2 linked regions of the Dehalococcoides mccartyi 195 genome follow. The protein of the gene in region 2 binds, or shares a complex with, the protein of the main gene of each other region. Links are inferred from orthologs where the notes say so. Each region holds a gene or a part of one and is shown on either strand. Other genes may lie near its edges.

What was found.
Region 1: the proteins of uvrB (region 2) and DET_RS06175 are in contact, whole or in part, in a crystal structure (PDB 7EGT), measured with the Thermus thermophilus proteins. The link is inferred for Dehalococcoides mccartyi 195 from one-to-one orthologs. Residues at the interface, in WP_096411307.1 of Thermus thermophilus: Glu23, Leu25, Arg26, Asp27, Gly28, Glu29, Arg30, Phe31, Arg55, Glu326, Asp327, Phe328, Glu379, Ser382, Gln383, His398, Gly400, Arg401; in WP_096412145.1 of Thermus thermophilus: His654, Arg656, Phe657, Gln666, Asp668, Glu669, Lys680, Arg681, Leu682, Ser683, Lys685, Tyr686, Ala687.

Annotation. Positions count from the first base shown.
Region 1 is NC_002936.3:1,090,666-1,105,437, forward strand. The notes cover bases 1-2,933. They hold DET_RS06175 (ATP-dependent helicase), read right to left. Parts: upstream 2,609-2,933; coding sequence 392-2,608; downstream 1-391. Other genes in these bases: mutL (DNA mismatch repair endonuclease MutL), read right to left, coding at 1-300; pyrR (bifunctional pyr operon transcriptional regulator/uracil phosphoribosyltransferase PyrR), read left to right, coding at 2,876-2,933. Outside these bases: more of pyrR, read left to right, coding at 2,934-3,424; DET_RS06185 (aspartate carbamoyltransferase catalytic subunit), read left to right, coding at 3,427-4,422; DET_RS06190 (dihydroorotase), read left to right, coding at 4,425-5,708; carA (glutamine-hydrolyzing carbamoyl-phosphate synthase small subunit), read left to right, coding at 5,747-6,841; carB (carbamoyl-phosphate synthase large subunit), read left to right, coding at 6,897-10,136; DET_RS06205 (dihydroorotate dehydrogenase electron transfer subunit), read left to right, coding at 10,146-10,931; GTP cyclohydrolase I FolE, read right to left, coding at 11,001-11,570; thrC (threonine synthase), read right to left, coding at 11,604-12,650; DET_RS06220 (homoserine dehydrogenase), read right to left, coding at 12,659-13,960; DET_RS06225 (peptidylprolyl isomerase), read right to left, coding at 13,981-14,772. UniProt on the Escherichia coli protein: A helicase with DNA-dependent ATPase activity. Unwinds DNA duplexes with 3'-5' polarity. Translocates on single-stranded DNA with 3'-5' polarity. Initiates unwinding more efficiently from a nicked substrate than double-stranded DNA.
Region 2 is NC_002936.3:406,894-421,703, reverse strand. Bases 838-3,808 are described here. They hold uvrB (excinuclease ABC subunit UvrB), read left to right. Parts: upstream 838-1,305; coding sequence 1,306-3,312; downstream 3,313-3,808. Other genes in these bases: DET_RS02395 (DNA translocase FtsK), read right to left, coding at 3,486-3,808; DET_RS08695 (hypothetical protein), read left to right, coding at 3,296-3,436; ruvA (Holliday junction branch migration protein RuvA), read left to right, coding at 838-1,260. Outside these bases: DET_RS02415 (YebC/PmpR family DNA-binding transcriptional regulator), read left to right, coding at 1-173; crossover junction endodeoxyribonuclease RuvC, read left to right, coding at 177-674; more of ruvA, read left to right, coding at 676-837; more of DET_RS02395, read right to left, coding at 3,809-5,930; DET_RS02390 (ribonuclease J), read right to left, coding at 5,950-7,605; glyA (serine hydroxymethyltransferase), read left to right, coding at 8,365-9,612; DET_RS02375 (ribose-phosphate diphosphokinase), read left to right, coding at 9,627-10,601; preprotein translocase subunit SecA, read left to right, coding at 10,605-13,463; DET_RS02365 (hypothetical protein), read left to right, coding at 13,487-14,170; DET_RS02360 (response regulator transcription factor), read left to right, coding at 14,273-14,810. UniProt on the Escherichia coli protein: The UvrABC repair system catalyzes the recognition and processing of DNA lesions. A damage recognition complex composed of 2 UvrA and 2 UvrB subunits scans DNA for abnormalities.

The sequences.
Region 1 (14,772 bases), 670 kb from region 2 along the record:
GGGCAGGGCTTCACCCCTGAAACCCAGACTGGAGATAGCATAAATATCTTCAAAGCTGGAAAGCTTGCTGGTGGCATGGCGTTCAAAGGCCAGCAAAACTTCCGAAAAAACTATGCCGCACCCGTCATCACTTACTTCTATATAGCCAATGCCGCCTTCGCGGATAACAACATCCACCCGTTTAGCCCCGGCATCAAGAGAGTTTTCCAGCAGCTCTTTGACCACGGAAGACGGCCTTTCAATGACCTCTCCGGCGGCTATGCGGGCAATAGTTGCCTTGTCCAGCAGTTTTATAGGCATAAAATACTTTCTTTCTTAGAAAATATATTTAATTCTAAACTCTAAGCGGGGTTTGGTAAATAGGTGAAGGTGAAACAGGCGGAGAAACTGCCTAGTTTTCCAGTTTGGTCAGGCGGGCAAAGCTGAGCATCAGGCGTTTCATGCCTACCGAATGGAAAGATATCATAACCTCGGCATCATTTTTCACCCGGTTGATACTGGTTACAATCCCTTCGCCAAACTGGGGGTGCAGCACCCTGTCACCCGCTTCCAGTTCCAGCAGTTTGGGGGCGGGAGGAGACGCTGACTTAATGGACATGCCCGCACTTTGCAGATGCTGTTTGATAACGGGTGAAACTGCCGAAGCGGCAGTATGCTGCTCGGACAAGGGCTGTTTTTCACGGCCTTTGGTGATACTCTGGGGTATATCCTTAAGATAACGTGAGGGTTCGTTTACATTGCTCTGCCCCATAAGGGAGCGGCGGAAAGCCCGCACCAGGTAAAGCCGCTTGCGGGCACGGGTTACACCCACATAACACAGGCGGCGTTCTTCCTGCATCTGGGCGGGGTCATCAAACGAACGGCTGTGCGGCAGGACACCCTCTTCCATACCCACCATGAAAACCACCGGGTATTCCAGCCCTTTGGCCTGATGCAGGGTGATAAGGGTAACAGCCGAAACACCTTCCTCAAGGCTGTCTAAATCTGATACCAGGGCCACGCTTTCCAGAAAAACCGAGAGCCCTTCGGGCGGGACTATTTCCTGATACTGCTGAGCAACTGTCCGCAGTTCAAGTATATTATCCCAGCGCTCCTCCCCGTCTTCGGAGGCAAACAGGAATTCACGGTAATTTATACCCTCAAGCAGCCTGTCCAGCAGGTTTAAAAGGGGCAGATTACGGGCATCCGCCACCAGTGACTTCAGTAAAAGACCGAAGTCAGTCAGGGGTTTTAAGCCCCGGCTGGGTATGGGCGGTTTGGGGGTATTTTCATCTGATAAATTTACAAGTGATTCATACAGGCTGATATCCTGCTCTCTGGCAAACTGGCCCAAATCTGAAAGGGTTTTAGCCCCTATTCCGCGGGTGGGTATGTTTATAACCCTCTGGAGGCTGACGCTATCCTGAGGGTTTTGCAGCAAACGCAGATAAGCTACAATATCTTTAACCTCACGCCGCTGGTAAAAGCGGGTGCCGGAAACCAGACGGTAAGGCATGCCATAACGGATAAATGCCTCTTCCAGAGCCCGTGACTGGGCATTGGTACGGTAAAGAATAGCTATATCACCGGGGCTGAACTTTTCATACCGGGTCAGTTTCTCAATTTCAGAAACCACAAACTGGGCTTCTTCCTGCTCGTTAAAGGTTTCAACTACTGCTATAGGCTGGCCGGATTCGTTTTCAGTCCACAAACTGATAGGTTTACGCCCGCTGTTCGGGGCAATTACACACGAAGCCGCTTCCAGAATATTTTTGGTGGAGCGGTAATTCTGCTCCAGCAAAATCACTTTGGCACCCGGATTATCTGTCTCAAAATTAAAGACATTTCTCAGGTCTGCCGAACGCCACGAATAAATGGACTGGTCAGGGTCACCCACCACACAAATATTTTTATACTTGGCAGACAGCATCTTTACCAGCTCATACTGAACCAGATTGGTATCCTGAAACTCATCTACCATTACATGCAGATAACGTTCCTGATATCTGGCCAGCACCTCAGGGTGCTGCTTAAACAGCTGAACAACCTTCAGCAGCAGGTCATCAAAATCCAACGCCTTGTTCTGCTTAAGGCGTTTTTCGTAGAGTTCGTAAACCCTGCCTACCACCTCTTCAAAATAGCTCCGGCCTTTTTCAAAGTAATACGCCGGAAGCACCAGCTGGCTTTTGGCCTGGCTAATGGCATTTCTGATGGAAGCGGGCGGATAACGCTTGGGGTCCAGCTCAAGCTCGGCCATAGCCTGCTTGATAAGGCTTTGCTGGTCATCATCATCATATATTACAAAGTCAGCCGGCACACCTAAAGGCAGACCGTCCTGCCTGAGTATGCGGGCGCAGATAGCGTGAAAAGTGCCCATAGTCAGGCGTCCCGCCGCTGAGGGAGCCAGCAGGTTTAAGCGAGTCTCCATTTCACGGGCGGCCTTGTTGGTAAAGGTAACAGCCATAATGCGGTGGGGGTTTATACCTACTACTTTAATCAGGTAGGCAATCCGGTGGGTAATAACCCTGGTTTTACCGCTGCCCGGACCGGCCAGTATAAGCACCGGCCCTTCCACGGCTTCAACGGCCTGTTTTTGAGCGGGGTTTAGCCCTGTAAGTATGTCTTGCATGAAACAGGGGTATTATAGCATTATTATCACCCCAAGGTCATTTCGCCCGCAGTCTGGCCCAAACCTGAAGATAAACTATTTTTGCTGTTTAAATATTTTTTATAAGCTGAAAATAAATTTGCCCGTCTTGACCGGGGGTGATATAATACTAGCAGTAAATTAAATACAGGGTTACCTTTAAGCTGGTCCTGAGAGGCCGGTAAGGGATTTTAGACAAAGAAGTGTCTTTTGACCTCTTGCCGGCAAATGTTGGTAAGAGGTTTTTTTATGGCACAAAAAGTAATACTGGGCGCCGAAGATATCCGCCGCACTCTGGCCCGTATTGCCCATGAAATACTGGAAAGAAACCATTCCAGCCGTGACCTTGTTATTATCGGCATGTATACCCGGGGCGTACCTCTGGCAAACCGCCTGGCCGAAAATATCCTCCGCTTTGAAGGGCTGGAAATACCGGTGGGGACACTGGACTTTTCACTCTACCGTGATGACCTTGATTCCCAGCGTTTCCACCCCACCATCAAAAATACTGACATACCTTTCAGCATAAACAACAAAATAGTGGTACTGGTAGATGACGTCCTCTTTACCGGGCGTTCCACCCGGGCGGCTATGGATGCCCTGATAGATTACGGACGCCCCAAAGCTATCCAGCTGGCAGTGCTGGTAGACAGAGGCCACCGCGAACTGCCGGTACGGGCGGATTATATAGGCAAGAATATACCCAGCTCACGTGACGAGAAGATAAAAGTACGCCTGACCGAAACAGACGGACGGGACGAAATACTTATACTGGATAATGAAGCAGGTGAGGTATAAACATGACGAACACCCCCAAAACCCCCGCAGAAACTGAAACCCTGCTTTCCGAGGTACAGGGCTGGAAACACCGCCATGTGCTGGATTTAGATAACTTCAGCCGCGAAGAACTGGACATGGTTATGCAGACAGCCGGCGTCATGCTGGATATTTTATCCCGCCCGGTAAAGAAAGTGCCGGCCCTGAAAGGCAAGACTATAGCCACCCTCTTTTACGAACCCTCCACCCGCACCCGTTCATCATTTGAGCTGGCGGCCAAAAGTTTATCTGCTGATGTATTAAACCTGAATGTCTCCCAGAGCAGCGTTTCCAAGGGGGAAAGCCTGCTGGATACGCTGGATACACTGGAAGCACTGGGGGCGGATATGGTAGTTATGCGCCACCCCCTGTCAGGAGCGCCTTATCTGGCGGCAAACCACTGCCGGGCAAACATTATAAACGCCGGTGACGGCTGGCATGCCCACCCCAGCCAGGCCCTGCTGGATATATTTACCATACTAAGGCACAAACCAGCCCTGGAAGGGCTGAAAATAACCCTGATAGGGGATATAAAACACAGCCGGGTAGCCCACTCCAATATCTGGGGGCTAAGCAAAATGGGGGCTGAAATCACCCTGTGCGCCCCCTATACCCTGCTGCCGGAGGGCTTAAATACCGACAGCCAAATATTCCCCGAAGTAACGGTAAAAACAGATATAAAACAGGCAGTCAGCGGGGCTGACGTGGTAATGGGGCTGCGTCTTCAGCGTGAACGCCAGCAAAGCGGGCTTCTGCCGGGAATACGGGAATACGCCCAGTACTTTCAGCTGAATGCAGAAATACTCAAACTGGCTAAACCGGATGCGCTGGTGATGCACCCCGGCCCGGTAAATGAAGATATAGAACTTTCGCAATCTGTGGTGCACGGAGAGCAGTCTGTCATAAACGAACAGGTAAAAAACGGGGTAGCCATCCGCATGGCCCTCTTTTACCTGTGCAGCGGAAGCAAGGAAATATAGATATGAAAATACTGATTAAAAACGGGCGCATCATAGACCCTGCCGGAGGCACAGATAAAGTGGCAGACCTGCTGCTGGAAAACGGGCTGGTTGCCGGAATAAACAGTAATATACCTTCAGATAAAGCTGATGAAGTTATAGATGCCGAAGGCAAAGTGGTTTGCCCCGGTTTTATAGACCTGCACGTACACCTGCGTGAGCCGGGTTTTGAAGGCAAAGAGACTATTGAAAGCGGCTGCAAGGCCGCCGCAGCCGGAGGGTTCACTACCATCTGCCCCATGCCTAATACCAATCCCGCAGCGGATAATCTGCCGGTGATAGACTTTGTTAGAAACACCGCCGCCAAGGTTTCGCCCATACGGGTGCTGCCCATAGCCGCCATTACCAAAGGGCGCAAAGGACAGGAGCTTTCCCCCATGGGAGAGCTGGCCGAAGCAGGAGTGGCCGGTTTTTCAGATGACGGTGACTACGTGTCAAACAGCTCCATGCTCCTCCATGCCCTGCTTTACAGCCGCACTTTTGGCCTGCCCGTTATGGAGCACTGCGAAGAGCCGTGCCTGGCGGAAGGCGGGGTAATGAACGAAGGTCTTTTAGCCTGCCGTTTGGGATTAAAGGGCATACCTGATGCCGCTGAAGAAATTGCCCTGAGCCGGGATATTGCCCTGGCCAAAGAAAGCGGCGGGCAGCTGCACCTTTGCCATATCAGTACGGCCGGTTCGGTGGAACTGGTACGCAGAGCCAAAGCCGCAGGCATACAGGTAAGCGCGGAGGTTACCCCCCACCACCTGACCCTGACCGAAGCTGAAGTAAGCGGCTACAACACAAATGCCAAAGTCAACCCGCCGCTTCGCACCCAGAGTGATATTGAGGCATTAATAAAAGGGCTGAAAGACGGCACTATAGATGCCATTGCCACAGACCATGCCCCCCACACTGCCAATGACAAACTGTGTGAATTCGGTCTGGCCGCAAACGGCATTTCGGGGCTGGAAACCGCATTTGCCAGCCTGATGGGGCTGGTACACTCAGGCTCTATCAGCCTAAGCCTGCTTATAGAAAAGCTGACCGCCGGCCCCCGGCAGGTACTGGGTGAAAAACACAAAAACATCGGCAATTTGAAACCAGGCTCCAGTGCAGATGTGGTTATATTTGACCCTGACGAAGAATGGACGGTGGATACCGCCAGATTCTTCTCCAAGGGCAAAAATACTCCCCTTGAGGGACGCAGGCTGAAAGGCAGGGTAAAAACCACCATTGCCTGCGGCCGGATAGCATACCGGGAATAACAGACTTGCCAGTTTAGAAAGTGAGAAGGATAGATTAAATGACAAATACAGCATACCTGGTACTGGAGGACGGAACAGTATTCAGCGGCAAAAGCTTCGGGGCGGAAACTGAAGCCATAGGCGAAGTGGTCTTTAATACCAGCATGAACGGATATCAGGAAATGCTGACTGACCCTTCGTATACCGGCCAGATTATTGTCCCCACTTACCCTCTTATCGGCAACTACGGGGTAAACCCCTTTGATAATGAATCCGCCTGCATCAGGGCAACCGCCTTTGGGGTACATGAGGAATGCCTGCTGCCAAACCACTACCAGAATAACCAAACCATTCACTCCTTTCTGGAAGAATCCGGCATACCCGGCATAAGCGGCATAGATACCCGCGCCATTACCCGTAAGCTGCGCTCTGCCGGGGTAATGAGGGGCATGATAACCACTACCAAAACCCCTGAAGAAGCCCTTAAAACTATCCGCAGCGCACCTGACTACGGGCAGATTGACTTTGTACGCAAGATAAGCACTCCTTCAGCCTACGAATGGCAAAAGGAAAAACCCTCTTTTGCCGGGTTTCATATAGCGGTGCTGGACTGCGGGCTTAAGTACTCTATACTTAACCAGCTGAAATCCCACGGCTGCAAAGTAACTGTTTTGCCCTGCACTGCCAGCCCGCAAGACATAGATGCCCTTAATCCAGACGGGGTGCTTCTTTCACCCGGCCCCGGCAACCCGGAACTGCTGGACTATCTGGTAAATACAGTCAGATACGCCTGTGAAAAATACCCGGTCATGGGCATCTGTCTGGGAAACCAGCTGATAGGCAAAGCCTTCGGGGCTAAAACATTCAAGCTGAAGTTCGGCCACCGGGGCGGAAACCACCCGGTTAAAGACCTTGCCAGCGGTCGGGTATATATAACCTCGCAAAATCACGGCTACTCCCTTGACCCCGCCACCCTGAAAGAAGGGCTGGAGGTCAGCCACATAAACCTGAATGACGGCACGGTGGAAGGGCTTCGCCACCGCGAACTGCCGGTGTTCTCCATACAGTACCACTCCGAAGCTTCACCCGGACCGATGGATTCCACCTACCTGTTCAAACAGTTTGTGGAAATGATAAAACAAACCAAAAAGTAGCTGACACCACTCAGAGATGGATTAGTTGAGAAAGCAAAAAGGAATATGCGAAGTGATGAATAAACCCAAAAAAGTTCTTATTATCGGCTCCGGCCCGATTATCATCGGCCAGGCTGCCGAATTTGATTACGCCGGTACCCAGGCCTGCAAAGCCATGCGCGAAGAAGGAGTGGAATCCATACTGGTAAACTCCAACCCGGCTACTATTATGACTGACGAAAATGTTGCGGACAGGGTATATATTGAACCCCTGACTGTTGAATCTATAACCAAAATCATTGAAAAAGAACGGCCTGACGGTTTGCTGCCTACTTTGGGCGGGCAGACCGGGCTTAACCTGGCGGTAGACCTGGCAGATGCGGGCGTGCTTGCCAAGTACAATGTACGTTCCTTGGGCACTCCCATAAATACCATCCGCACCGCCGAAGACCGCGAACTTTTTAAAGAACTGCTGGCCAAAATAGGCGAACCTGTCCCCCCTTCGGAGACAGTAACCACCGCCGAAGACGCACTTAAAGTTGCCCGCGAAATAGGCCTGCCGGTGGTAATACGCCCGGCGTATACCTTAGGCGGCACAGGCGGCGGTTTTGCCAATAACTGGGAGGAGGTAGAGGAGGTAGCTCAAACGGGACTGAATGCCTCACCCATCCACCAGATACTGGTAGAAAAATCGGTTGCCGGCTGGAAAGAAATTGAATACGAAGTAATGCGTGACGGGGCGGACAACTGCATTACCATATGCAACATGGAAAATTTTGACCCCATGGGAGTCCATACCGGAGACAGCATTGTAGTTGTCCCGGTGCAAACCCTTACCAACAAAGAATCCCAGATGCTGCGCACCGCTTCCATCAAGATAATACGGGCGCTGGGTATTGAGGGCGGCTGTAACGTACAGCTTTCTCTAAACCCGAACGGCAATGAATATTATGTAATTGAGGTTAATCCCAGAGTATCCCGTTCATCAGCCCTGGCCAGCAAGGCTACCGGCTACCCCATTGCCAGAGTGGCATCCAAGATAGCCATTGGCAAACGGCTGGACGAAATACCAAACGCGGTTACTGGCAAGACTCTGGCCTGCTTTGAGCCGGCGGTAGACTATATAGTAGCCAAAATCCCCCGCTTCCCCTTTGACAAGTTTGCACTCGGTGACCGCGGACTTGGCACCCAGATGAAAGCCACCGGCGAAGTAATGGCCATTGACCGCAGCTTTGAAGCGGCTATCCACAAATCTATCCGCTCTCTGGAGTTCGGCAAGAAAACCATACTCTGGGAAGACCGAAGCTGGATAATGGGAGATAACCTTTCCACCTACCCCCTGCACGCCCATGATACCCGTTTATGGGCAATACTGGCCGCTCTGCGCCGCGGGCATACACCCGAAGCTATCCACGAAAAAACAAAGATAGACAACTGGTTTTTATACAAACTTAAAAACATTACCGATATGGAAAAACGCCTGCTTAAGGAAAACCTGACCCCGGAGCTGATGCTTCAAGCCAAAAAACTGGGTTTTTCTGATGAAGAAATCGCCACCCTGTCAGGCAAACTAGCCGAACAGATACGCCAGATGCGCCTGGAGTGGAATATAAAACCGGTGTTTAAAATGGTAGACACCTGTGCCGCCGAATTTGATGCCGCCACCCCTTACTTCTACTCCACTTATGACGAAGAAAATGAGGCTCTGCCTGAGAATATTAAAAAGGCCGTAGTTATAGGTTCAGGCCCTATCCGCATAGGTCAGGGTATAGAGTTTGACTATTGCTCGGTGCATGCCGCCTGGGCTTTGGAAAAGGCAGGCTTGCAGAGCATTATGATAAACTCCAACCCCGAAACGGTGTCTACAGATTTTGATACCTCAAACCGCCTTTATTTTGAATCTCTGGACGAAGAGAGTGTCCGGGATATACTGGAAAATGAAAACATTTCCGCCCCCGAATCCACCCCCAGCATTGTCCAGTTCGGCGGGCAGACAGCTATAAATCTGGCCTCACCCCTTACCCGCAGCGGCAACCCCATTATCGGCTCATCAGCCGAAGCTATAGATTTAGCCGAAGACCGCCGCCGCTTTGAACGGCTGCTTTCGGAAATGGGCATACCCCAGGCGCCGGGTGCCGGCATAACCACTCTGGACGAAGCCCTGAGCATAGCTGAAAGCATTGGCTACCCGGTAGTAGTCCGCCCAAGTTACGTACTGGGAGGACGGGCGATGGAAATAGTCAGTGACGCATCTGACCTGATACGTTATATGAGCGCCGCCATAGAGCTGAATACCGGACACCCCATTTTGATAGACAAATATCTGGTGGGCAAGGAAGTGGAAGTTGACGCCATTGCAGACGGGGAAACCGTGTTTATCCCCGGCGTTATGGAGCATATTGAACGGGCCGGCGTCCACAGCGGGGACTCTATGGCAGTCTATCCCACCCAGAACCTGAATGCCCATGACCTGGCCACCATTTCAGACTATACCATACGCATAGGCAAAGCCCTGAACGTACGCGGGCTGATGAATATCCAGTTTGTAGTTTCCAAAGACCCCGAGGGGGGAGACAATATAGTCTATATACTGGAAGTAAACCCCAGAGGTTCACGCACCGTACCCTTCCTTTCAAAGGTTACAGGAGTGCCCATGGTAGATATAGCGGTGAACGTGATGCTGGGCAAAACTATTAAAGAGCAGGGCTATCAAAACGGGATTATGCCCCATACGGATTTGGTTGCCATAAAAGCCCCGGTTTTCTCCATGGCAAAACTGGTGGGGGTAGATACCTACCTTGGGCCGGAAATGAAATCCACCGGCGAAGTCATGGGGGTAGACCACACCTTTAATAAAGCCCTGGTAAAAACCCTTCAGGCGGCCTCTATAATGCTGCCCGAAAAAGGCACTCTTCTTTTTAGCGTAGCTGACCGTGACAAGGCTGAAGCCTTGCCCCTTATCCGCACCCTGCACGGGCTGGGATACAATTTCTACGCCACCGAAGGCACTGCCGCCATGATGACCGCCGCCGGTATAACCGTTAAACAGATAAGCAAAAAACTGGATGAAGGCCACCCCAATATTGTGGATATTATCCGAAACGGCACCGTCTGCGGGGTGATAAATACCATGACCGGCGGCCGGGTACCCCTTAGGGACGGCTTTTATATCCGCCGGGCAGCTGCCGAACGCAAAGTGCCTTGCTTTACCTCTATGGATACCGCTAAAGCCGCAGTGGAAGCCTTAGCCAACGGCAACCGCCAGATAACGGTCTTGCCGCTGAATGAATACCGTCAGGGTAAAAGCGGCAGTTAGGAAAGTATTGTGACAACTACCCAGCTAAACCAGCTTTCAGCCAGTGTAATTGAAAACGAAGAGGTCATGCCCGGCATCTGCCTGATGTGGCTTGAAGCACCCGAAATAGCGGCTTCTGCCCGTCCGGGGCAGTTTGTCATGCTGTCCTGCGGCGGTGAAAACCTGCTGAGGCGGCCTATTTCCATCCACCAGTGCCACCGGGAAAACGGGCTTATCGCCCTGATGTATGCCGTGGTGGGAAAAGGCACAGACTGGCTCAGCAAACTTCAAACAGGAGACAGCCTTTCGGTGCTTGGCCCGTTGGGCAACGGCTTTCGGGTAAATGAGGACAGCCGTCACCTGCTGCTCCTGGGGGGCGGGCTGGGTATCGCCCCGCTCCGTTTTCTGGCAGACGAAGCTTTAAAACAAGGCAAGCGGGTCAGCCTGATACAGGGTGCCAGAACCGAGCTTCAGGTCTGCCCTTCCCACTTGCTGCCGGAAGACGCCAGCTGCCATGTCACCACTGAAAATGGGGCTATAGGCAAAAAAGGGCTTATTACCCACCATCTGGCGGAGTTTCTGCCGGATGCAGACCAGATAATAGCCTGCGGGCCTATGCCCATGCTTAAGGCTCTGGCAAAAGAACCCCAGCTGTCAGGCAAGGACATACAGGTTTCCCTAGAAGTACGCATGGCCTGCGGTCTGGGTATCTGCTACGGCTGTGCCGTAAAAACAATCAAAGGCATGAAAACTGTCTGCCATGACGGGCCGGTATTTGATATACGGGATATCCACTGGGACGAAGTAAAAATATAACACCGTCACTGATTACCTGATAAATAAAAAGGGGCTTTAAAGCCCCTTTTTTAACATTGAGCAACAACCCTAGTGCTTTTGCTGGATAAGTGAAAGAAACTCTGCTCTGGCAGCGGGTGACTTATGGAAACTGCCCCGCAGTGCCGAGGTTATCACCCGGCTGCCGGGTTTTTTGATACCCCGCATCACCATGCACATGTGCTCAGCCTCTATTACCACCGCCACCCCGTCACACTTCAGCCCGTCTATAATGGCATCTGCAATCTGGGTGGCCATGCGTTCCTGTATCTGGGGGCGTTTGGCATAAATTTCCACTACTCTGGCCAGTTTGCTTATACCCACTACCCGCCCGTCAATATTGGGTATGTATCCTATATGAACCACCCCTGAAAAGGGCAGCAGGTGATGCTCACACATAGAGTAAAAGGGTATATCTTTTATAATCACCATTTCACGGTGGCCCAGTTCGTAGCCTACCCGCAAGACTTCGGCCGGGTCCTGGTTCATACCCGAAAACAGTTCGGCATACATCTGGGCTACCCGTCTGGGAGTTTCCTTAAGCCCTTCCCGCTCAGGGTCTTCGCCAATAGCTAAGAGCATGTTTTGCACCGACTGTTTTATTGCCTGTTCGTCAAACATTTATCAGTTCTCCAGAATTATTAAGCCGGAAACCTACCAGCCCAGTACTTTTTCAACTGCCCCAAGGCTGGCTTCGGTTTCGGAAAAACCGCCCGCCCCTTTTATGGCAATATTGCTGTCCTTAAGGCCGTTTCCGGTAACCACACATACAACCTGGCTTGAGGAAAAATCCTGCCCGCCCTTAATACGTTTTATCAGCCCAGCCAAGGGTGCGGCCGAGGCCGGCTCACCGAAAATGCCGGCTGATGCCATTTTGTGATAAGCGGCCATTATTTCGGCATCTGAAACCATGTCTATAATCCCGCCTGACTGGTCTCTGGCTTCCTCGGCTTTTTTCCAGGAAGCAGGGTTACCTATGCGGATAGCGGTGGCCAGTGTTTCAGGCTCGGCAATAGCATGGCCGCGGACAATGGGGGCGGCCCCTTCGGCCTGAAAACCCATCATTTTGGGCAGGGAAGCGGCTTTACCCAGCTGGTGATATTCTTTAAAACCCTTCCAATAGGCAGTAATATTGCCGGCATTGCCCACCGGTATAAACAAAAAGTCAGGCGCTTTGCCCAGAGCGTCTACAATCTCAAAAGCAGATGTTTTCTGGCCTTCTATACGGTATGGATTAACCGAGTTAACCAGCGCCACTTTGTGCTTCTCAGTCAGTTTGAAGACTATCTGCAAGGCTTGGTCAAAGTTGCCTTTAATCTGAATGATTTTTGCCCCGTAAACAATTGCCTGAGCCAGTTTGCCCAGGGCTATTTTGCCGGACGGGATAATTATAATGGACTCAAGCCCGCTGGCAGCCGCATAGGCGGTAGCCGAAGCGCTGGTATTGCCGGTGGAAGCACAAACCACCGCTTTAAAACCATCTTCAATAGCCTTGGCAACCGCCATGACCATGCCCCGGTCCTTGAAAGAGCCGGTGGGATTGCAGCCTTCCAGCTTAAAATAAAGCTCAGCTATCCCCAGTTCCTTTTCCAGCTTTGGGCAACGCACCAGAGGCGTATCACCCTCACCCAGCGTAAGCGGGGGGGTTTTATCTGTAACCGGCAGATATTTCCGGTAATGCTCAATGACACCCTGTTTCATATATTCTCCTAAATACCTACCCGAACAAAATTATTTATATCCTTTACTTTATCCAGCCCGCCCAGCTCCACCAGCGCCTGCTGGACAAAGGCTTCTTTGGCGGGGTGGGTCATGATAACTATCTCGGCAGTCAGGTTTTCTTCGTCTGTTTCTTTCTGGATTACCGACGAAATGCTGATATTATGGTCACCCAGTACTCTGGCAATAAGGGCCAGCACACCCGGTGAATCGGTCACTGTCATCCGCAGGTAATAACGGGTGAGAATATCGCTCATGGGTTTTACGCCCAGAGGTTTGTCCATATTCCAGCGCATCCGGTTACCCACCCCCAGGTGGATATCCTGCGCCGCCGCCAGCACATCCGCCACCACCGCACTGGAAGTGGCCGAAGCACCTGCCCCCTGGCCCTGAAAGAGCACCGGCCCGACTAAATCACCCTCTACCAATACGGCATTGAAAACCCCGTCCACCTTGGCCAGCCATTCATCCTTGGGCAAAAAGACCGGGTGAACCCTGGCTTCTATCTGACCGTTGCCGGGTTTTGTTATAGCCAGCAGTTTTATGTTAAACCCAAGCTCATCCGCATAGCAGAAATCACGGCTGGTCAGGCGGGAAATACCTTCACGGTAAATATCTTCCGGTTTAACCTTACACTGAAAGTTTATGGAAGCCATAATGGCCAGTTTATAAACAGCATCCGTGCCTTCTATGTCATTAGACGGGTTGGCTTCGGCATAACCCAGAGACTGGGCCTGTTTCAGGGCAGTCTCAAAGTCCAGCCCTTCTTTGGCCATACGGGTCAGGATATAGTTGGTAGTCCCGTTGATAATGGCATAAATGCCGTTTATATGGTTGGCGGCTAAATCATACTGAAAAGGCGAGATAAGCGGTATTCCCCCGCCCACGCTGGCTTCGCAGCGCAGGCCGGTATTATTTTCCCTGGCCAGTTTGACCAGTTCCGGAGCATGCTTGGCAATAACCTCTTTATTGGAAGTAACCACGCATTTACCCATTTTCAGCCCGCGGGAAAGCAGGTTGAAAGCGGGGTATTCCCCGCCGATAGCCTCAACCACAATATCCAGACCGGGGGTATTAAAAAAGTCATCTTCATCAGTAGTCAGCACCCCTTCGGGCAAAAGCTTTGCCAGGGGGCGGCTCATATCCTGAGGGAGAACCTTTACCTTTTTCAGTTTCAGGGGGAAGCCCAGCTGGGCAGAAAGGAATTCCTCCCTCTCATGGAGCACTTTGGACACCTGTCCGGCTACTACTCCCAGACCTATTACTCCTACCCCTATATACTCTTTTTCCATTGAAATTGTCCTTTATCCCGTTAGTCCAGCTGGTCTATGGCAAAAGTGATAAGGTCATCACTGAAAGTATTGGTCAATCTATCCAGATTGGCATTCTTAAGGTCAGTCGTCCACTCATCTACTTTATCATTTATAAGAAGAGTGCGGTCATCTTCGCTAAGCTCACGGTTTTCGTCAACACTCTTCAGCCGGACTATCCAGCACCCGCCGCGGGTAGTATTGGTATCATCCTGTATAGGGTCAAGAACGGTATTCAGTTCTGCGTCATCGGCAAATATAATATCAGCCACATTCTCAGGTACGCTTGTTGAGGATATCCAGTCCATATCCCCCCGGTTATCCTCAACATTGGCCAGCTGTGAATACTCAACTGCCAAATCCCCCCAGTCCTCACCGGCCTCCAGTTTGGCCTTAACCTCAAGCGCTACCTCCTGGGAAGGCAGGAGCATACCCAATGCATGAATCTGCCCGGAGTCAGCGTTGCGTTCCAGCACTTCTATCAGCCAGTAAGCCCTTTGCTTGCTTACGTCAGCATCCTGTAAAAGGGTATAGTCATAGCTATCGGTAGAGAAAATGTACTGTTCCAGTATCTCTGAGCCATAAAGCGATGAAATAGTATTGGCAGGCCTGAAATCTATAGTACCCTCGTCAGTTTTGGTATTAGATTCCAAAGACAATTCGGCGGCCTTAGCGGCAAACTCTTCATCAGTGGTTATACCTGCCAGTACTTCACTGGCGGCGCTTTCGCTTTCAAGCAGCATGGCCAGAGCTTCACGCTGTTCGGCATTCTGGGGCACCTGCGGGTCAAAATA
Region 2 (14,810 bases):
ATTCAGCCGAAATAAATATGATACCCAAAAATACTGTCAAGCTGGACGAAGAAACCTCTCTGCAGGTTTTAAAGCTGCTGGACAAGCTTGAGGAACTGGATGATGTCCAGACCGTTTCTTCCAATGCAGATTTTGACCCCGAAGTAGTGGAGAAATACCACTCTCAGGCTTAGTTTATGAGAATATTGGGAATAGACCCCGGCACAATGGTAGTGGGATACGGCGTTATTGAAGCCGCAGATGATGAGCTGTCACTGATAGGTTTTTCCAGCCTTACCCCCCCTGCCAGCGCACCCATACCCCAGCGTCTGGCTTACATATATAAAGGACTGGTAGAAGTGATTGAGCTATACCAGCCGGACGAAGTAGCGGTGGAAAGCCCGTTTGCAGATAAAAATATCAAGAGCGCCCTGGCCATTGGCAAAGCTCAGGCCGTAGCCCTGCTTGCGGCTGCCAACCACAGCCTGTCAGTTACCGAATACAGCCCCGCTTGCATAAAAAGCCGGGTAAGCGGCTCAGGCACTGCCTCCAAAGAACAGATACAGGAAATGGTGCGCCTGCTGTTAAATCTGGCTGAAATACCCCAGCCCAATGACGCCGCTGATGCCCTGGCAGTAGCTATCTGCCACCACAGCCACAGGGCTTTTGCAAATATAACATCACAGGGAGACTGAAATGATTTCAAGTCTGAGCGGTATTCTGGAAGCCAGCGGCAAAGACTGGGCGGTAATAAATGTATCCGGAGTGGGTTTCCGCACCTATATGCCGGCTTCCTCGCCTGCCCTTATCGGCGAACTGGGGCAGAGAGTACGGGTATTTACCCACCTCCATGTCCGCGAAGACGCCCTGAACTTGTTTGGTTTCGGCACAGCCGAAGAGCTCTCCCTGTTTGAAACCCTTATAGACGTAAGCGGCATAGGCCCCAAGCTGGGTTTAGCCATGCTTTCCGCCATGAATGCCGAAGCTCTGGCCTCCGCCATTATAAGCGGTAATACAGAGCTTCTTTCCACTATACCGGGTGTGGGCAAAAAAACCGCCAGCCGTATTGTGCTGGAACTTAAAGACAAGATAACTAAAAGCTGGGAGGCAGGTGTACTCATCCAGGTTACCGAAGCCAATTCCGACATATTAGCCACCCTGACCGCCCTGGGATACTCTGCAGGCGAAGCCGCCAAAGCTATTGCCAGTCTGGAAGATATCACCGGCATGCCTCTGGAAGAACGGATAAAACTGGCGCTTAACTATTTCAACAATAAGTGACCTCCCCGGATTGCCCCTATCCCCCCAAACGTTTATAATTTTAATATGCCTGATTTCAAAATAGTCTCGGATTTTGCACTTACCGGTGACCAGCCCCAGGCGGTGGAAAAACTCTCTGAGGGGCTGGCACATGGCCTTACAGACCAGACCCTGCTGGGGGTTACCGGCTCCGGTAAAACATTTACCATGGCAAATGTAATTGCCAGAGTAAACCGCCCCACCCTGATAATCAGCCACAATAAAACTCTGGCTGCCCAGCTTTACTCCGAAATGAAAGAATTCCTGCCCGAAAATTCGGTGGAATACTTTGTAAGTTATTATGATTATTACCAGCCTGAAGCTTATGTCCCCCAAAAGGACATGTATATTGAAAAAGACGCTGACATAAACGAGGAAATTGATAAACTCCGCCATGCGGCCACCCGCGCCCTGTTTGAACGGCGGGATGTGGTTATAGTAGCCTCGGTTTCCTGCATTTACGGTTTGGGTGAACCCGAAGAATACCGCAGTTTTGTACTCCCTTTGAAAAAGGGCCAGTCCCTGAGGCGTGACCTTATACTGCGGCGGCTGGTGGATATGCAGTATGAGCGGAATGACATAGATTTCTCCCGCGGCAAGTTCCGCCTGCGGGGAGACACCCTTGAAATCCAGCCTGCCTACGAAGAACTGGCTCTCAGAGTGGAGTTTTTCGGTGATGAGATAGAACGGATAGTCAGCCTTGACCCGGTAAGCGGCGAACTGCTGGCTGACATAGATGAGATAAATATCTACCCCGCCAAGCATTTTGTAACCTCAGCCGAAAAAATGGCCGAAGCTATAAAGGGCATTCAGGCCGAGCTTGAAGACCGCCTGAAGGAACTGGAAGCCGAGGGCAAAATGCTGGAGGCCGCCCGCCTGAAGCAGCGCACCAATTATGACCTTGAAATGATGCAGCAGGCGGGGTATTGCTCCGGGGTGGAAAACTATTCCCGCCACCTGGCAGGACGGAAAGCAGGCAGCGCCCCCTGGACACTGCTGGATTACTTTCCGGAAGATTTCCTGCTGATAGTAGATGAATCCCATATGAGCCTGCCCCAAATACGGGGTATGTATGCCGGAGATGCCGCCCGCAAGAAAACCCTGGTGGACTACGGCTTCCGCCTGCCCTCAGCCATGGATAACCGCCCCTTAAGCTTTGATGAATTTAAAGCCAGAGTCAAACAGGCTATTTACGTATCAGCCACACCCGGCCCATATGAAAAAGAACACTCCCAGCAGGTAGTTGAGCAACTGGTACGCCCCACCGGGCTGCTTGAACCGGTTATAACCGTAAAACCCACCGGCGGCCAGATAGATGACCTGCTGGAAGAAGTAAAGAAACGGGTAGATAAAAAAGAACGGGTGCTTATCACTACCCTTACCAAAAAGATGTCTGAAAAACTGGCAGATTATCTGGTGGAAATGGGAATAAAAACCCATTATCTGCATTCGGAAGTAGACACGCTGGAACGGGTGGAAATCCTGCGTGATTTGCGGCTGGGGGTTTATGACGTTATAGTAGGTATAAACCTGCTCCGCGAAGGGCTTGACCTGCCTGAAGTCAGCCTGGTGGCCATACTGGATGCCGACAAAGAGGGTTATCTGCGGAGCGAACAGGCCCTTATCCAAACTATGGGGCGGGCTGCCCGCCATGTGGACGGGCAGGTTATCATGTATGCAGATAAAATCACCGGGTCTATGCAGCGGGCTATGGACGAAATCAGCCGCCGCCGCAAAATACAGGAAGACTATAACCGCCTGCACAATATTACCCCGCAGGGTATCCGCAAGGCTATCAAGGATATAAATGAACGTATCCGCTCAGTCACCGCCGAAGTCAGCGGCCCTGAATTCAGGCCTGCCCCCACTCTCAGGGAAGACATTGTCCGTTTGATAAAAGAACTGGAAAGCCAGATGAAAAAAGCGGCCAAAAATCTGGAATTTGAACGGGCTGCCCTTATCCGTGACCGGGTGGTAGAACTGCGGGCGGCACTTGAAACAGACCCCGTAAATAAAAATGAAAGAACCAAGTAAAAACCCCTTAACCCGTCAGGAACGGCGCGAAGAAAAGCTGGAAAGCCGCCGCCGCAAGATGACCCAGCACGGCAAAGGTCTGGCCAGAGTTTACAAAGACGCTGTTGAAAAAAAGACCAAATAAAAGCCCTGATTTAAGTCAGGGCTTTTTTAATACAGAGTAAGCTGTTTATTTAATACTCATCTTTAGGCACTTCGGCTTTGCCGTCATCACCCTCAATAGCTTCCCGCAGTTCATCTGCCAAACGGGCGGCTCTGGGGTAACCGATATGCATCTTCCTCTGTAAAAACGAGGCTGAAATAATATTGTTATGCTCTGATATAAGTGCCATAGCCTCATCAAACAAAGGGTCTTTGCTTTTACTTTTTGGGGCGGGCGGCGGCGCGGTAATCTCCTCAACCTTCAAAGCCTCAGACGGAGAAATATCTTTCTGGTTGGTCCAGAAATATATCAGGCGTTCACTCTCGGCATCCGAAACATAACAGCCCTGCAGGCGTTTGGGTTTGGCTGCCTCGGTGGGCATATAAAGCATATCGCCCCGCCCCAGCAGTTTTTCCGCCCCCACCATATCCAGAATAGTCCGCGAATCCACCTGAGAGGTAACCGCAAAACTGATACGGGTGGGGAAGTTAGCCTTAATAAGCCCGGTGATAACATCTACTGACGGGCGCTGGGTGGCCACCACCAGGTGAATACCCACTGCTCTGGCCATTTGGGCCAAACGGCAGAGGATATGCTCAACCTCATCAAAACCGGCCATCATCAGGTCAGCCAGCTCATCTATTATCAGCACAATAAACGCCATCCGGTCAGAACCCATGCGGGTCTTGTTGTAACCCTCTATATTACGCGAACCGGCGGCGGCCAGTGTCTGGTAGCGGCGGTCCATTTCGGCCGCCAGCCAGCGCAGGGCGGAAAGGGCTTTTTCCACGTCTACAATCACCGGGGTAGCCAGATGCGGCAAGCCGTTAAAGGGGGTCAGCTCTACCCGTTTGGGGTCTATCATAATAAACTTCACGCTGGAAGGCGTATTGTTAAGCAGCATACAGCAGATAATAGAGTTTAAACAGACTGTCTTACCCGAACCGGTAGCACCGGCAATAAGCAGATGGGGCATCTTGGTAAGGTCTCCCGAAACAGCCTCACCGCCTGCACCTTTGCCCAAAGCCAGAGCCAGGGGTGAACGGGCCAGTATCTTCTGAAAAGTATTGGTCTCCATGACGCTCCGCATAGATACCACCCCGAATGAAGTGTTGGGCACTTCTATACCCACTATGGATTTACCCGGCACCGGGGCTTCTATGCGTAAACTGGGGGCGGCCAAAGCCAGAGCCAGGTCATTTGCCAGAGAGGCAATCCTGTCAACCTTGACCCTTGTCTTGGAAACCTCCACCTGGCGAGAAACAGTCTCCCCGTCTTTGTCACGCTCTTTAACTTCTTTAAACTTGCGGTCCCAGCCCGGTTCAACCCCGAATTGGGTAACGGTAGGACCGGCATTTATCTGGATAACCTTGCCCTCCACCCCGTAGCTGGCCAGGGCTTCTTCAATAGCCCTTGCCCGCTGCAGATTATCCGCTTCCGAAAAACCTATTTCGGTAGTTTTATCCAGCATTTCTATAGGCGGCAGTTTCCAGCCATCCACCTCGGCTATCCCCTCAGCCTCACCATATTTCTTCCAGACTTCGGAAGCTATCTGTTTGCGGTCTGCATCAGTGCGCTCATCAACCGATTTAGGTTCTTTAGCGGCAGTCTCCGGCGGCATATTGGGAAGCTCGGTCTGGGGAGTACTTTTAGCCGCCAGCGGGTTTTTTACTTCTACTACCCGTGATTCAGCTTTGCCGAAAGACGGCAGCTTTATAGAGGGTAGTTCTATCTTCGGGGCAGCTTTTTCAGGCAGAGGCCTGCGGGCCTCTTCACCCATATCAATACGGTCTTCATCACCGCCGAATACAGGGCGGCTGACTACCGTACGGTCAAGGCGGGCCACTTCGGGCATATTAGAGCGGCGGGAGGGGCTGAAAATACCCCTGAAAAGCCCGCTGAGGCTTCGCCAGACTGCACCCGGAGCTATAAGGATAACCCCCAGTACAATCAGGGCCAGCACCCGCATAAACCCGTTTATATCAGCGTTACCGCCAAGTATGCTTAGACCTATATCACCGCCGGCATCCATCATGCCCAGCATACCCCAGGCCGCCAGAATCAGCACCACCCCGCCCAGCCATTTGTTCCAGAGATTTAAGCGGTAGCGGTGAGCCCATTCGGACATCTGGTCAAACCTGAGAGCCACAATAGCTATGATAATACCCAAAAGAATAAGCAGCAGCCCCCAGCCGAACAATCCGGCCGTACCGCTGCCGAAATTGGCAAAAAAGTCCATTACGCCTTCCCACTGCCAGACCACAAAGGCCATAGCCGAGGCTATCAGCATAACCCAAAGCCAGGAAGCCCCGCCTCTGACCGGGGTATTTGAAAAAGCCTTCTTAGCAGCTGTTTTTTTAGCCTTGCTGCGTACCGGAGCGGTTTTCTTAAACGGACGGGCAGTTACCTTAACCGCAGATTTAGCTCTGGGGCGGGCATTCCGCAGGGTGTCTCTGGGGTCTTCTTTTTTAGGCATATTAACCTCGTCTGCAAACCTACACTTTTACCATAACCGGGATAACCATGGGACGCCGTTTAGTCTGCTCGTAGTAAAACTTGTTCAGCGTTTCTTTGACGTCATTATACATAGCCCCTTCGGGAATATCCTTACCGTCATGGTCAAGCAGCTTGATTATAAGATCACGGCTGGCATCAAGCATGGCTTTAGATTCATCAGGATCAACAAAACCTCTGGAAACAATATCCGGCCTGCCTACCAGCATACCGGTTTGCTTGTTGATAGCTACAATCGCCACCACAATACCGTCCTGCGAAAGCATACGGCGGTTGCGGAGTACCACCCCGCCCACATCACCCACGCTCAGGCCGTCTACATAAACATTGCCGGAAGGAACTTTGCCGGTAATACGGCCGGACTTGGTATTGAGTTCCAGTATATCCCCGTCTTCCATGATAAAAGTATTCTCCGGGGCAACGCCCATAGTCCGGGCCAGCTCCGCATGCATGGTCAGGTGGCGGTATTCGCCATGTACGGGTACAAAATACTTGGGCTTAACCAGATTAAGCACCAGCTTCAGTTCTTCCTGGCTGGCATGCCCGTGCACATGCACCTTGGCTATGCGGTCATAAAATACCTTAGCCCCCTGGCGGAACAAACTGTCTATAGTACGGCTCACCAGTGACTCGTTGCCGGGTATGGGCGAAGCCGAAATAATTACGGTGTCACCTTTCATTATATGGACATGGCGGAAATCACGGTTGGCTATCCGCACCAGAGCGGAAGTAGGCTCACCCTGAGAACCGGTGGTCATCAAAACCACTTTTTCCGGAGGCACACGCTGAAGCTGGTCTATATTGCAGACCAGACCTTCGGGCACTTTAAGGTAACCCAAATCAGCCGCCATTTTATGAATCTCAGTCATGCTGCGGCCGGCAAAAAAGAGCTTCCGCCCGTATTTGGCGGCGGCATCAATCACCTGCTGCTGGCGGGAAATAAGCGAAGCAAAAGTGGTTACCAGTACCCGCCCCGTAGCCGCCCCGATAATGCGGTCAATATTTTCACCCACCACAGTTTCCGAAGGGGTATAACCCGGCAGCTCCACATGGGTGGAATCTGACATCAAAAGCAGTACTCCACGCGAGCCCAGCATAGCCAGACGTGACAGATTGGTGGGCTTGCCGTCTACCGGCGTATAGTCCAGTTTGAAATCCCCGCTGTGGACTACCGCCCCGATAGGCGTCTGAATAACCAGCCCCACCGAATCCGGCAGGCTGTGGCAGACCGGGTAAAAGTCCACTTTGAGTTTACCCAGCTTGAAAGTGCCGTCAGACGGGATAACATTTATCTTAGTCTGGTGCAGCAGCTTGGCTTCTTTCAGTTTTACCGAAATAAGCCCCTGTGTTAGTTTGGTGCAATAAATAGGCACATTTATCTGGGGAAGTATATAAGGTAACGCCCCTATATGGTCTTCATGCCCGTGGGTGATTACAATACCCCGTACTTTCTCGCGGTTTTCCAGCACGTATGAAATGTCAGGTATAACCAAATCTATACCCAGCATTTCTTCTTCGGGGAACATCAGCCCGCAGTCTATGAGGATAATATCCTCCCCATATTCTACAGACATCATATTCTTGCCTATCTCACCCAGGCCACCCAGAGGTACAATCTTAAGTTTAGGTTTTGCCATAGTTCGTCAGAACAGGCCTAGCTGGCGGGCAGGAGGTTCTTTGGGGACTAAAGGCGCTTCAGCGCGGTTCAGTTCTTCAAGCAACCCCGGTATCCGGAGCATATCCTGCTCAATCTCCTTACGTAAGCCTCCCTGGTGCAGGGCTGCGGCCGGGTGGTACATAGGATAATAAATTACCCCGTCCCGTCTCATCGGCTTACCATGAATTCTGCTGATGGTGCTGCCGGTGAAATACCTGGCCATAGAATACCTGCCCAGAGTGACTATGATTTTTGGTTTTATTATTTCTATCTGGCGGTCCAGAAAATTGCGACAGGCAGAAATCTCGTCCGGCAGGGGGTCACGATTGCCCGGCGGACGGTCTTTGACTACATTAGTAATATATACATCTTCCCGCCTGAGCCCTATGGAGTGAATAAGCTCAGTCAGGAATTTGCCGGCTGCCCCTACAAAAGGACGCCCCTGCTGGTCTTCGTTAAAACCCGGGGCTTCGCCAATAAACATAATTTTGGCATCGGCATTTCCTTCGCCGGGGACAGCATGAGTGCGGGTGGTATGAAGGTTAAACGTACACACTGGGCTATTTCCGAATATATACCCTTGAGTAATTCTTCTTTATCGTGCATTATATTATTTATCTGACATCTAGCTGCCTAATAGAGCTATGATAACACTGTCAATATGTCAAGTCAATTTGATATAATATTCCTTGCGTTGTAGACTTAGCCTGATTGTTTTTTTACACCTGAAAGGAGAGCCATGAGCTTTTTAAAGACCTCGGACCCGGCAGTTTATAATGCCATAATGCAGGAAACCACCCGCTTAAAAGAAACAATTGACCTCATTGCTTCGGAAAACTATACCAGCAAAGCTGTTTTAGAAGCTCAGGGTTCCGTTTTCACCAATAAATACGCCGAAGGTTACCCCGGTAAAAGATACTACGCCGGATGTGAATATGCAGATGCCATAGAAGAGCTGGCTATAGACAGGGCCAAGACCCTGTTCCATGCCGAACACGCCAACGTCCAGCCCCATTCCGGGGCTCAGGCTAACATGGCTGCCTATTTCGCCATGGTAAAACCCGGTGATACCATAATGGGTCTTACCCTTTCCCATGGGGGACACCTGACCCATGGTTCAAAGGCCAATTTCACCGGTAAACTTTATCACGTAATTGAATACGGGCTGAATGCCGAAACCGAACGGATTGATTATGACAATCTGGAGAAACTGGCTTTGGAGCATCGCCCCCGCCTGATTGTTACCGGCGCTTCGGCCTATCCCCGGATACTGGATTTTGAACGTTTCAGAGCTATCTGTGACAAGGTAGACGCCAAGCTGATGGTGGATATTGCCCATATTGCCGGTCTGGTAGCCGCCGGGCTTCATCCTTCACCCGTACCTTACGCTGACGTGGTTACCTCTACCAGCCACAAAACCCTGCGCGGCCCGCGGGGCGGCTTTATCCTCTGCAAAGAGCAATACGCCAAAGCTATTGACCAGGCAGTATTCCCGGTAATACAGGGCGGACCCCTCATGCAGGTAGTTGCCGCCAAAGCAGTGGCTTTTCAGGAAGCTATGCAGCCCGGTTTTGTTACTTACCAGAAGAAAATCCTTGAAAATACCCAGGTAATGGCTGAGGAACTCCGCAAACTGGGGCTTCGCCTGGTTTCAGGCGGCACTGACAACCATTTGGTGCTGGTGGACCTTAGTCCCATCGGGGTAAACGGTTATGATGCCCAGCTGGCACTGCGCAGAGCCGGTATTGTAATCAACCGCAATACCGTACCCTTTGCCGAAAACCAGACCGCCAATGTTCCGGCTGGTATACGCCTGGGCTGTCCGGCGGCCACCAGCCGCGGATTCGGTCCGGCTGAAATCCGCCAGACGGTAAGCTGGATTGGCAAGATACTCAAAAATATAGGCAACGAAGATATAGAGAAACAGGTGCTGGCTGAGGTAATTCACCTATGCCGCAAATTCCCTGTTCCCGGCATAGACGCATAAAAAGGGGGACATACGTGTTGGCTAACGGTAATTTGACAGACGAATTGAAAATCTTCACCGGTAATGCAAACCCTGACCTGGCCAAGGCGGTAGCAGACTACCTGAAGGTGCAGATGGGCAAATGCGAAGTTTTCCAGTTTTCAAACGAAAACATATTCGTCCGCATACAGGAAAGCGTCCGCAAGAAAGATGTCTACGTTATCCAGCCGACCTGCTCACCCGTAAACCAGAGCATAATGGAGCTGCTTATCATGATGGATGCCCTGAAGCGGGCTTCATCAGAGAGGATAACAGCCGTACTTCCGTATTACGGTTATGGACGCACTGACAAGAAAGACCAGCCGAGGGTACCCATTACCGCCCGTCTGATTGCTGATCTTTTAACTGCCGCCGGTGCCAGCCGTATCCTCACTTTAGACCTGCACGCCCCCCAGATACAGGGATTCTTTGATATGCCGGTAGACGAACTGACCGCCGAAAACCTGCTGGCTAACTATTTCAAGAAAAAGAAGCTGGAAGACCTGGTGGTGGTAGCCACCGACGTGGGCATTTCCAAAAAAGCCCGTGACTTTGCCGCCAAGCTGGATGCCCCTTTGGCCATTATAGAAAAACGGCGGATGGGCAATAACGACATAACCCGCACTATAAATATCATAGGTGATGTAGAGGGCAAAAACGCCCTGACCTTTGATGATGAAATAGATACTGCCGGCTCGCTGGTGGGCAACGTAAACATACTTATAAACAAAGGGGTAAAGGAAGTATATTCCTGCGCCACTCACCCGGTGCTTTCCGGCCCGGCCATCCAGCGCATTGCCGCCTCCCCCATAAAGGAACTGGTGGTAACTGACTCAATACCCCTCACTCCCCCCAAGAAAATAGATAAAATAACTGTTCTTTCCATCGCGCCTCTCATCGGTGAGGCTATTTACCGGATACATACCGGTAATTCCATCGGCGAGATGTACGATCAGATGCAAATGGAGTAAACCATGTTTAAATTTTTTTCCGGCTTCGGAGACTCAAACGAAAAAGAGATCCGGGCACTTGAACCGCTGGTAGACAAAATAAACCAGCTGGAAAGCTCTTTTTCCGCCCTCAGTGATGAAGCCCTGAAGGCCAAAACTGCCGAATTTAAGGAACGGCTGAAAGAAACTTTTGAAACTACCGCCTCCGCTATCCTGAAAGATATCGCCGGTACTACCGCCGAACTTGAAGAAGCCCAGAAAACGGCTGACAACAGCAAACAAAGCCGCCTCAAGGCTAAGCTTGAGTCTTTAAATAAAGACCTTTCCGTTAAAGAAAACGCCGCTCTTAACGCCATTCTGCCCGAAGCCTTTGCCGCTGTCAGGGAAGCCTCCCGCCGGACTATCGGCCTCAGGCACTATGACGTTCAGCTTATCGGCGGTATGGTGCTTCACCACGGCAAAATAGCCGAGATGCGCACCGGTGAAGGTAAGACCCTGGTAGCCACTCTGCCCCTTTACCTTAATTCCCTGCTGGGAAAGGGTGTCCATCTGGTAACAGTTAATGATTATCTGGCCAGACGTGACGCTTACTGGATGGGGCCGGTCTACCATGCGCTGGGGGTCAGCGTTTCCAGTATTTACCCCATGCAGACACCCACCGAAGAACTGCCTTCACGGCTGTTTGACCCCACTTATACCTCTGAAACACCTAATGACCCCTGGATGCATTTCCGCCCTATATCCCGGCAGGAAGCCTATAAAGCAGATATTACCTACGGCACTTCCACCGAATTCGGCTTTGATTACCTGCGGGATAATCTGCGGCCTGACCTTGCCCAGTGTGTCCAGCGGGAAATGAACTATGCCATAGTAGACGAAATTGACAACCTGCTTATAGATGAAGCCCGCACCCCTCTTATCATATCCGCTCCGGATACCGAGGCAGGTAAACTGTACGAGGTCTTTGCCCGGCTGGCTCCCCGTTTGGCGGCAGGGAAAGACTACGAGATAAACGAAAAAGACCGTAATGCCGAACTGACCGAAGACGGCTGGGCAAATGTGGAAAAACTGCTTTCACGCGAAGGAGTTATGAAGGGCAGCAGCCTGTATGACCCCCAGAATGCCCCCCTTATCCGCCATCTGCGTAATGCCCTCTCCGCCAAGGAGTTTTATAAAAAAGACCACCAGTATGTAGTCAAGGAAAATGAAGTTATCATAATTGACGAATTCACCGGCCGCATGATGCTGGGACGGCGTTATTCCGAGGGCTTGCACCAGGCTATCGAAGCCAAAGAACACGTAAAAATCCAGCAGGAAAGCAAGACCTATGCCACCGTGACCATCCAGAATCTGTTCCGCATGTACCGCAAACTCTGTGGCATGACAGGTACGGCGGCCACCGAGGCAGAGGAATTTTCCAAGATTTATAAACTGGAAGTAGTTATTATCCCTACCAACAAACCTGCCATCCGCGAAGATTACGGTGACCAGATATATAAAGACCAGTCCGCCAAGTTTAAGGCAGTGGTCAATGAAATAAACGAGATGCGGAATCTGGGACGCCCGGTGCTGGTGGGTACAGTTTCCATTGAAAACTCTGAAATGCTCTCAAACATGCTTAAACGGCAGGGTATTGAGCACAAGGTACTTAATGCCAAACAGCATGAAAAAGAGGCTCAGGTGGTAGCCGAAGCCGGCAAACCGGGGGCGGTAACCGTAGCTACCAACATGGCCGGACGCGGTGTGGACATACTGCTGGGCGGCAAAGAACCGCCTAAAGATGATGACAAAGCCTATAGCCAGTGGCAGGTCCACCACCAGCAGGTGCTGGAAGCCGGCGGCTTACACGTAATAGGTACAGAACGCCACGAATCCAGACGGATTGATAACCAGCTTCGGGGACGCTCAGGCCGCCAGGGAGACCCCGGTTCTTCCCGTTTCTACGTAGCACTGGATGATGATATTATGCGCCGTTTCGGCAGTGAACGCATACAGGGCATTATGGAATGGGCCGGCATGGACGAAAACACCCCCATAGAAAACGGGCTGGTCAGCCGTACTCTGGAAAACGCCCAGAAACGGGTGGAGGGTTACCATTTTGATGTGCGCAAACACCTGGTGGAATATGATGACGTAGTTAACAAGCACCGCGAGGTTATCTATGCGGAACGCCGCAAGATACTCCTGGGGGCAGACCTGAAATCAAACATACTGGATATGATTCGGGAAGAGATAATGACCCAGACTGCCGAACATACCCAGGGATATGACTCTTCCGAATGGAATCTGGAAGGGTTAGTCACCCATATAGGCGGCATTTTTGCCCTGCCCGCCGAAATAAATGCAGAGGCACTGGCAAAACTTTCCCAGGAGGAAATAACCGAACTCCTTACCCGTACCGCCGAAGAGCTTTACCAGAAGAAAGAAGCTGAAATCGGGGCAGGCTCCATGAGGCTGCTTGAACGGATTATTATGCTCCACACCCTGGATTCCCTGTGGGTGGAACACCTGACAATCATGGAAAACTTAAGACGGGAAATAGGACTTCAGGCATTTGCTCAGCGTGACCCGCTGATAGCTTACAAAAACGAAGGCCACGTCCGTTTTCAGGAATTGCTGGAAACTATCAAACATGATGTAGTGCATAATATTTACCGGGTGAATATCCAGATTCAGCACCAGACTGAATCTGCCACCGCCAAGGCTGCCTCCCGCCCGGTGCAGCAGCAAAAACCCCTGCCAGCCGCACCCGCCGCCGCTATACCCGGTGTCTCCGCCAAAGCCGCTACCCAACCGGCCGCACCTGCTGCTAAAGAAGTAGGCCGGAATGACCCCTGTCCCTGCGGCAGCGGCAAAAAATACAAAAAATGCTGCGGCAAATAGCCACCCGGCTAGTGGGTAAATAATTGACTGAAGTACTAAGCGGACAAACCCCTGAACTGGTCATTGCCCGCCTCAGGGCGGCTATAGAAAACGGACAGGCGTGGTATCCGGCTATGCTGGAAGCGGCCGCCGCCTGGCCGCTGGAAAGTGAAGAATACGCCGGACGTCACTACCAGTACCTGATTGGCAGTGAAGCACTGGATTTGATACTCCTGTTTGAACGCTTCAGCCGCGAACTGGAAGACCTGATACCTGCCCAGGAAAGGGATAACCTTCTTTTCAGGGGAATTGCCCCCCAGGAACTCACCTCTGACGAACTGCTGGCATTTCTGGGGGAAGTGCGTTACCGCCAGTACCTGAACTATTTTTACGGTATTACGGTAGAAGAAGCATTGCTGGTAGTCACCCAGAGTGAAGTCCGCAAAGAGCACCGTTCTCTGGGGGTACGCAGAGAAGGCACAGTTATAGACGAGGCTTTCGTCCAGCTGTATGAACGCACCCATGACGAAATGCTGGACCAGTTCCGCCGCGAAAAACGTTACTCTAAAACCAGTACTATAAAAATCCATCAGCTGAAAGAATTTACCTACTGGCTTTTTAAATACCGCCTACTCCACAGTGAAAAAGCCAGAGTTGCTTCTGATACCAATAAATCCCTGAACTATCTCAAAAAATATGCCCGGCGGCTTCAGCAAAAATCGGGCTAAGCCGGCCATTTCGGGCATTTAACCAAATGATGTATTGCCATAGTCCCAAAGATATAATACAATCATTTAACAGTACTAATTCCCCGCTCACGGAGGCTTAACATGGCAAAAACCAAAGTCCTGATAGCTGATGATCATGCAGTCCTTAGAGAAGGTATGAGCCGATTGTTAAGCCAGGAAAAAGACATTGAAGTAGTCGGCGAAGCCGGAGACGGGCAGGAAGCCGTTGATATGGTAGGCCAGTTCAAACCGGACGTAGTCCTTATGGACATAGTCATGCCCAGACTAACCGGGGTGGAAGCAACCAAGCTTATCAAAAAAAATAACCCTTCCACCTGTATCCTAATACTTACGGCATATAGCGATATCCGTTATATACTGGGCCTGCTTGAGGCCGGGGCCAGCGGTTACCTGCTGAAAAGCGCCAAAAGCGACGAGATTGTAGGGGCTATCAGAGCTATAAAAGCGGGTGAATCCGTACTGGATTCCATAGCCACCAGGAAACTGCTGGAACGGGTGGTAAACGTAAGCAAGGAAACTGATGAAGATAAAGTCCGCGGTCAGCTCTCCCCCCGGGAGATTGAAATACTCCAGCTGGCATCTAAAGGCCTTAGCAACCGCGAAATAGCCGATAAACTAG